DNA from 2 places in the Ureibacillus sp. FSL W8-0352 genome. Region 2 is predicted to be linked to the other one. Evidence: riboswitches for the same ligand, from Rfam matches in the RefSeq annotation. Region 2 holds a riboswitch; the other holds the start of a gene.

Region 1 (4,186 bases), 850 kb from region 2:
TTTTTCTTAGTGCTTTGCCAGAAAAAGAAATCCCTTCATTTAACTGTTTAATTAATGATATCAATTCCATCGATGAAACGTCATAAACACTTGTTGCACCCGGAAAATCCCCTACCTTTGTTGGATCACCAGTTACAGCCAACACATCATGAAGGCCAAGAGCATTGAGCCCCATTAAATGGGATTGCAGCCCAATTAAGTTTCGATCTCGGCAAGTAATATGTGGCATTGTGCGTATGCCATATTGCAGTTTTAAAATGGCCCCCATTGCCAAGTTGCTAACCCTTGGAGATGCTAGTGAATTGTCTGCCATCATGATAAGATCTGCCCCTGCATTGTAAAGAGCTTTTGCTCCTTCAACAAACTGTTCAATTTCAAGATGCTTCGGCGTATCCAATTCTACAATGACAGAACGTGCTCTTTTTGCTTTTTCGTGGAGAGGTTCAAAACTATGCGGTTCAGCCTCGCGAATGATTATTTCCCTCTGAGGTTTTGCCTCTTTCTTTTCAACCGGCTGAAAATGAGCAAGCTTCTTTTTCATCGCTTCAATATGTTTCGGTGTTGTACCGCAACATCCTCCAATGAGCCTTACTCCTTCATTGCATAATTCAACCGCTGCCCTTGCAAAATAATCTACTTCTGATTCGTAAACGACACGCCCCTCTTCAATATCTAATAAAGAAGCGTTCGGATAAACAGATAAATACGCTCGTTCAGGAATTTCTACCTGTTCAAAAGCCTGTATTGTGTGGTATGGACCAAGTCGACAGTTCACCCCTACAATATCTGCACCTAATTTTTCTAACTGCTTTAATGCTTCATTCAATTTCATGCCATTCATTAATACGCCCGGCTCTTGCATTGAAACTTGAGCAATGATGGGCATATCCGTCATGGCTCGTAACATTTTTAACGTCTCGCATAGCTCTTCAAAATCATAATAAGTTTCTAACAACAAACCATCTAACTGCCCCGCAATTAGCACTTCTGCTTGTTCACGAACTGCTGCGAGAATTTCATCTAATGTATAATCTACTTTGCGAACACCACGGATACCACCAATCGAACCTAAAATAAACACTTCACTGTTCTTGGCTGCTTGTTTGGCAACACCTATCGCACCTTCGTTAATTTCCACTACTTTTGACTCCAAACCATAACGAGTGAGCTTGATTCGATTAGCGCCATATGTATTCGTTTGAATAACATCTGCGCCAGCTTGTATGTATTCCTTATGAATTTTTTTAATGATTTCCGGTTTTTCAATATTCATTTCTTCGTGACAATTTTCAAGTCCATATGAATATAACAGCGTTCCCATAGCACCATCTGCAACTAACACTTTATGTTTTAACGCATCTAGTAGCCCCATCCGAAATTCCCTCACTTTTCTTTACTTCATAAATTTTCTGTCAATTCATCTAATAGAAAAAGCCTTCTTGCGAAAGAAGGCTTGTCATTTCCTTTAGAATTCACCTTATCTTTCGGCAATTGCCGCTGGATTTAGCACCTTACTAAACATTTTTAGTGGTTGCTGAAGCTTCACCGGGCCAGTTCCCTCCACTTCTCTTGATAAGTCATATTCGATTTTAAAATATCAATATAATAAGTTACATCATAAAATCAATACTTCATTTTGTCAAGTTAATTAGTCGGAATTATTTAAAAAGTTGTTTATAATTTGGTTTGCTGTTTCTTTCCCGTTATCAATGCATGCACCAATTCCTACGCCGAAATAAGAGCAACCAGCAATGTAAATATTCGGATAAAGGTTATCTAATTTTGTAATTATTTCTTGCAAAGCTTCATGATGAGCTAAATCATAAGTTGGCATGGCATCGATCCATTTTGTAATATTTACAATGGTAGGTTGTGCTTCTATATTCAAACTGAGTTGAATATCGTTCAAAGCAACCTTTGTTAACTCTTCATCACTCATTTTCACTAATTCTTGGTAGCGAGGATTACTTTCTTTATAAAACAGTCGAACAAGTAGATTTCCTTCTGTTGAAGTATGCTTCCATTTACGGCTTGTCCAAGTAGAGGCATTACATAATAAGTCGCTGTTGTAGGAAACGATAAATCCAGTGCCATCCTTAGGCAAAATAGAATCTGGTAGATCGAAGCCTACATACATCGTAATGGCTGATGCATTTTTAAATTTGTTAAAATAAGGATTTAATTCACCATTATTTAAAACTTGCTTCACGACTTGGTTGGGCAATGCTAACACAATAACATCCGATTCCAATTTTTCTTCGTTAGCGAAGGAAATTTCATAACGTTGTTCTTTTTTCTCAACAAGTACTATTTCAGTATCTTTATATATTTCTACATCCACAAGCAGTTCTTCCATTCGATCAATTAGTTGAGATAGTCCGTTTTTAAAAGAAAGGAATTTTTTATTCGCTTCCCGTTCAAACTTTTCCCGATTTGCTTGCAAACCTTTCATTATACTTCCATATTCATTTTTGTAATCAACTAAGTATGGAAGCGTAGAGGCAATGGACAATTTATAAATGTCCCCTGAGTAAACACCAGCTAATACAGGAGCTATTTGTTTCTTCACAATTTCTTTTCCTAAAAAGTATTCTAAGAAATCTCCGATAGAACTTTCCTTCGTAAATTTCGTATTCGGTATTTCCTCATCTTTTAACACTCGTTGTTTCCCTTCTTCTGAAATTAATGTGCTCGCCTTTAGGGATTCGAGAGTCATAGGAATGCCAAATACAGAGTCCTTTGGAATCGCATGTAATTCATTATTGGTGTGAATATAAGAAATTCCTGTTTCGTTATATACGACTTCCGATTCAAAATCTAGTTCCTTTACAAGTTCAATTACGCTTGGATATCGTGCTACAATGGAATCTGCTCCCGTTTCCATGATGAATCCTTTTTCACGCGCTGTGTGCATTTTTCCGCCAAGGTACGGATTTTTTTCCACAAGTACTAAACGGGCAGGAATTTCGTTTTCCTTTAATTGTTTTTGTAAATAATACATCGTGCAAAGTCCTGTAATTCCTCCACCGATAACTGTTACCGTTTTCATTCGTTACAACTCCTATAAGATCATTTTACCGTACTTTTAGTATAAACTTTTTTTATAACTCTTTCTGTGTCGGCTTTAGTAAATTTCAATATAGTAAACAACAAATATGCTTTTGACTGTTGAATTTATTTCAAAAGGAATTTTGATAATTTATTCAATTTATTAAACAATAAAAAACAGCCCTTTCCACTACACTACAAAGGACTGTTTCACTTTATTCATCTAGTTTTTCATAAAATCTGCAAATGTAAGTCGTTTCCGTCTGTTCTTCATAGCATGTAATTTTCTGTCATCCCCATTACATTACGGAATTATGGAATGTAGTAATGCAATACTTTTTAGTGTGCTTATTATTCATTATACTCATTTTGCTTTTGTTGTTTTGCCAGTTCTCGCCAGCGGGCTGCCGCTTTTTTATCTACTTCAACATCAATCCCATTTTTGTAAATGTATGCGATATTTAACTTTGCTTGATAATCTCCTAGCAACGAAGCTCTCTTATAATAATAAAGTGCTTTCTTTCCGTTTCTTTCAACACCGATTCCATTCTCATATAGAAACCCTAAATTATAAATTGAATCAATGTGATGGTATTCCGCTGCTTTTTCAAACCACTCAATAGCAAGAGGGACATTCCTCTCCCTGCCCAATAGACCCTCAAAATAGATGGAACCCATTCGATATTGGGCATCGAGATCCCCGCCTTCAGCTGCCTTCAAATAATATTGAAATGCTTTTTCGTCATCTCTATTTACCCCAATTCCTTGCTCATACATAATTCCTAATGTAAACATTGCTTCTACAACATTCTGTTTTGCAGCCACTTCAAACCATTTTAAAGCTTCCTTATAATTTACATTTCCTACTTCACCGTTTAAATACATGTCTGCTAAGTTATTAGCTGCATCAGGATTTCCGTTTTTTGCTGCCTTTTTATATAATGAAAAAGCCATTTCAATATCTTCTTCAACGCCAAGTCCTTCGTAATAGCAATTAGCCAACTGATATTGTGCTTCACTATTTCCCGCTTTACTCGCTTTTTGCAACCAGTAAACAGAAAGAGAATATTCCTCCATGATCCTGTATATATCCGCTAATTCAACCATCGCTTCTACGTTCTTTTCATGGGCAAGTTGG
Region 2 (4,186 bases):
ATCGCCCATCACGACATGATAACCTTCCGTCATCAATTTTTCTATTAACCATGCATACCAACGGTGGTTTTCAAAAGCGCTATGTATTATTACTATAACAGCTTTCGGTTGCTCTTTAGTTTCCCACTTCCACATAGCGTTCCTCCTAAATCCACTAATACTTCTGTCATTACAAGTTAGTTTTGTTCTATTTTCAAATATTTTCTTATTTGCTAGGATAATATACATAATAATACTTTAGAAATGAGGAGCTTTGCGATGATTTATCCTTATAAAGATAAAGAACCTAATATCGATCCTTCTGTATTTATAGCAGACCATGTAACGATTACTGGAGATGTTACAATTGGCGAAGATACGTCAATTTGGTTTGGAACTGTGATTCGCGGAGATGTTGCACCAACGATTATTGGAAAACGTTGTAGCATCCAAGATTTAAGTTGTTTACATCAAAGTCCCAATAACCCTCTAATCATAGAGGATGAAGTCATCGTTGGTCATCAGGCTACTTTACACAGTTGTATTGTACGTAAACGCGCTTTAATTGGCATGGGATCCATCATATTAGATGGTGCTGAAATCGGTGAAGGAGCACTCGTTGCAGCTGGAAGTTTAGTACCTCCTGGTAAAAAAATCCCTCCAAATTCTGTCGCTATGGGCAATCCTGCTAAAGTCGTCCGTCAAGTAACAGAAGAAGATCGTAAAGATATGGATCGCATTATTCAAGAATATGTTGAAAAAGGGAAATATTATCAGTCATTAAAGAAATAAAATTCAAGTTATTATATTTATACAATATTAAATTTACATTGAAAAATAAAAATGCAGGCGTTCATATTTGCCTGCATTTTTATAAAATAATTATAATCCTGCCTTCTCTCTTAATAATTGGGCCACATCTGTTCTTTCCCATGGCAAATCGATATCCGTGCGACCAAAATGACCATATGCAGCAGTTTGTTTATAAATTGGACGACGCAAATCTAGCATTTTAATGATACCCGCAGGTCGTAAATCAAATAGTTCTTTGATCCACTCAACTAATTTGCTCTCACTTACTTTACCTGTTCCAAAAGTATCAATTGAAATGGATACAGGACGTGCAACACCAATTGCATAAGCTAATTGAACTTCTACTCGATCAGCAAGACCAGATGCTACGATGTTTTTTGCTACATAACGCGCAGCATAGGCAGCAGAACGGTCCACTTTTGTAGGGTCTTTTCCAGAAAATGCTCCTCCACCATGACGAGCATATCCACCATAAGTATCCACAATAATTTTGCGTCCAGTTAGACCCGCATCTCCTTTTGGTCCACCAATTACGAAGCGGCCAGTTGGGTTAATGAAGTATTTAGTATCGTCATCAATCAACTCTATTGGAACAATTTCCTTAATAACTTTTTCCATCATATCTACTTTAATTTGATCAAGAGTAACTCCTTCATCATGCTGAGTAGAAATGACGATTGTATCAATGCGACGAGGTACATTATTTTCATCATATTCTACAGTAACTTGTGTTTTACCATCTGGTCGTAAATACGGAATCTCTTTTGATTTCCGAACTTCTGATAATCTTCTTGCAAGTCGATGAGCTAAACTAATCGGTAGAGGCATCAGTTCTGGAGTTTCATTGCAAGCAAATCCAAACATTAATCCTTGGTCTCCAGCACCAATCGCTTCGATATCCTCATCAGTCATATATCCTTCTCGTGCTTCTAAGGCTTGGTCTACACCTTCTGCAATATCTGGTGATTGTTCACCGATTGCAGTGAGCACCGCCAAGTTTTCTGCATCAAATCCAAATTTCCCACGCGTATATCCAATTTCTGCGACAGTGTCCCGAACAATACTTTGAATATCGACATAAGTTGTCGTAGTAATTTCTCCGGTTACAAGCACTAATCCAGTTGTAACAATTGTTTCACAAGCAACCCTTGCATTTGGATCTTCTTCTAGTATCGCATCCAATATTGCATCGGATATTTGGTCACAAATTTTATCTGGATGACCTTCTGTTACGCTTTCTGATGTAAACAGTCGACGATTTGACATTAAATTTCCTCCTAAATTTACGAGACGAATCTCTGCTATGATACGGTACTCATTATCCATTTTGCCTTAGCAACATTCGCCCGTAAGGAACAGTGCGAAGATGATGAAAGGCTTTAAGAAATTTTTATCTTTTTATAGGTTTTATAGGTTGAATGAGTACGACATTTGTGCTTGAATAAAAAAAGTTCCTATCCACATGCATGAGGAAAGGAACTAAACATTCTACCTTTCACTCTTATCGTTCAAGGGAACCCCTTGCATCAGGTTAGCACCACGCATTATTATAGTAATGCAGGTTGCCGGGTTTCATAGGGCCTTAACCCTCCACCAGCTCTGGATAAGAGTATCCGTTCAACCAACATGTTACGTAATATACTATACAATGTCAAATATTTTTTCCTTTTTCTCAAATTTGACATAACCCGGTATTCTATAATTTACTTATAAGTAGGTACTCTTGTTACAAGCAAAAAATTTTCATAAATAATTTTAAGAATTAGTATAGATTATTTCATCTAATGTGTTATACTAATTTCTGTATTATATAACCAACAATTAATTTTCCTAAAAATAAAAAAAGGATGGTATTTAATCGATGAATTCAGTAGAAATTGCAAATGAGCTGAAGGAATTATTAAAAGGTGGAAATATAAACACTCAATTGTCAGTGCCTCAATTAGTTGAAAAGGCGGTAACTCGTGGAGAAGCCAAATTAACAATTGATGGTGCAATTGTTGCTGAGACAGGTAAATATACAGGCCGTTCTCCAAAAGATAAATTTATTGTCGAAGAAGAAAGCATTAAAGATAAAATTGATTGGGGTAGTGTAAATCAGCCAATCTCTGCTGAAGTGTTTGATAACTTGTATATAAAAGTATTAAATTACTTAAAAGAAAAAGACGAGTTATTTGTATTTAAAGGCTTTGCTGGAGCAGATAAAGAATCTCAATTATCTATTCAAGTAGTAAATGAATATGCTTGGCACAATCTTTTCTGTCATCAATTATTCATCCGTCCAACAAAAGAAGAATTAGCTTCTCATACAGCTGATTTCACAATTATTTCTGCACCTGGTTTCAAAGCGAATCCAGCTGTTGACGGAACAAACTCTGAAGCATTTATTATCGTATCATTCGAAAAGAAAATTATTTTAATCGGTGGTACGGAATATGCTGGTGAAATGAAAAAATCTATTTTCAGTATCATGAACTACTTGTTACCTGAAAAAGGAATTCTTTCAATGCATTGCTCTGCTAACGTTGGAGAAGATGGTGACGTAGCGTTATTCTTTGGTTTATCTGGTACTGGAAAAACAACTCTTTCTGCTGACAGTGATCGTAAATTAATCGGTGATGATGAACATGGTTGGTCTGACAACGGTGTGTTCAACATTGAAGGCGGCTGCTACGCTAAAACAATTAATTTATCAGCTGAGAAAGAGCCAGAAATTTATAATGCCATTCGTTTTGGTACAGTGTTAGAAAACGTTGTAATCGATTCAGAATCACGCATTCCTGATTACGATGATAATAGCTTAACAGAAAATACACGTGCAGCGTATCCAATTCATTACATTGATAATATTGTAATGCCTTCTATTGCTGGTCATCCGAAAACAATTATTTTCTTAACTGCTGATGCTTTTGGAGTGCTTCCTCCAATCAGTAAATTAACGAAGGAACAAGCAATGTACCACTTCTTAAGCGGATTCACTTCTAAATTGGCTGGTACTGAACGCGGCGTTACTTCACCTGAACCAGTATTCTCTACATGCTTCGGTTCTCCTTTCTTACCACTTCCAGCAACAAAATATGCTGAAATGTTAGGTGAGAAAATCGATGAACACAACGTTCAAGTATTCTTAGTGAACACTGGTTGGACTGGTGGCGAATACGGTGTAGGTAGCCGCATGAAGCTTTCATATACTCGCGCAATGGTACGTGCTGCTATCAGCGGTAAATTAAACGATGTTGAAACAAAACAAGATGGTATTTTCGGATTACACATCCCAACTGCAATTGAAGGGGTTCCAAGCGAAGTGCTAGATCCTCGTGAAGCTTGGAAAGATAAAGAAGCTTACGATCAAAAAGCTCGTTATTTAGCTGATTTATTTAAAGAAAACTTCAAG

Evidence for each region. A riboswitch is a leader RNA that binds a small molecule or an ion and turns the genes downstream of it on or off. The one in region 2 is predicted to bind S-adenosylmethionine.
Region 1: it holds a riboswitch for S-adenosylmethionine, as region 2 does, so the genes downstream of both, NST98_RS10930 (bifunctional homocysteine S-methyltransferase/methylenetetrahydrofolate reductase) here and metK (methionine adenosyltransferase) in region 2, are expected to answer to the same signal.

Annotation. Positions count from the first base shown of each region.
Region 1 is NZ_JBBOQT010000001.1:2,152,188-2,156,373, forward strand. Features, by position in the region: gene NST98_RS10930 (bifunctional homocysteine S-methyltransferase/methylenetetrahydrofolate reductase) at 1-1,372, opposite strand, end outside; SAM riboswitch class I at 1,475-1,579, opposite strand; gene hemG (protoporphyrinogen oxidase) at 1,649-3,049, opposite strand; gene NST98_RS10940 (tetratricopeptide repeat protein) at 3,400-4,186, opposite strand, start outside.
Region 2 is NZ_JBBOQT010000001.1:1,298,915-1,303,100, forward strand. Features, by position in the region: gene NST98_RS06570 (alpha/beta hydrolase) at 1-135, opposite strand, end outside; gene NST98_RS06575 (gamma carbonic anhydrase) at 259-771, shown strand; gene metK (methionine adenosyltransferase) at 862-2,058, opposite strand; SAM riboswitch class I at 2,291-2,402, opposite strand; gene pckA (phosphoenolpyruvate carboxykinase (ATP)) at 2,654-4,186, shown strand, end outside.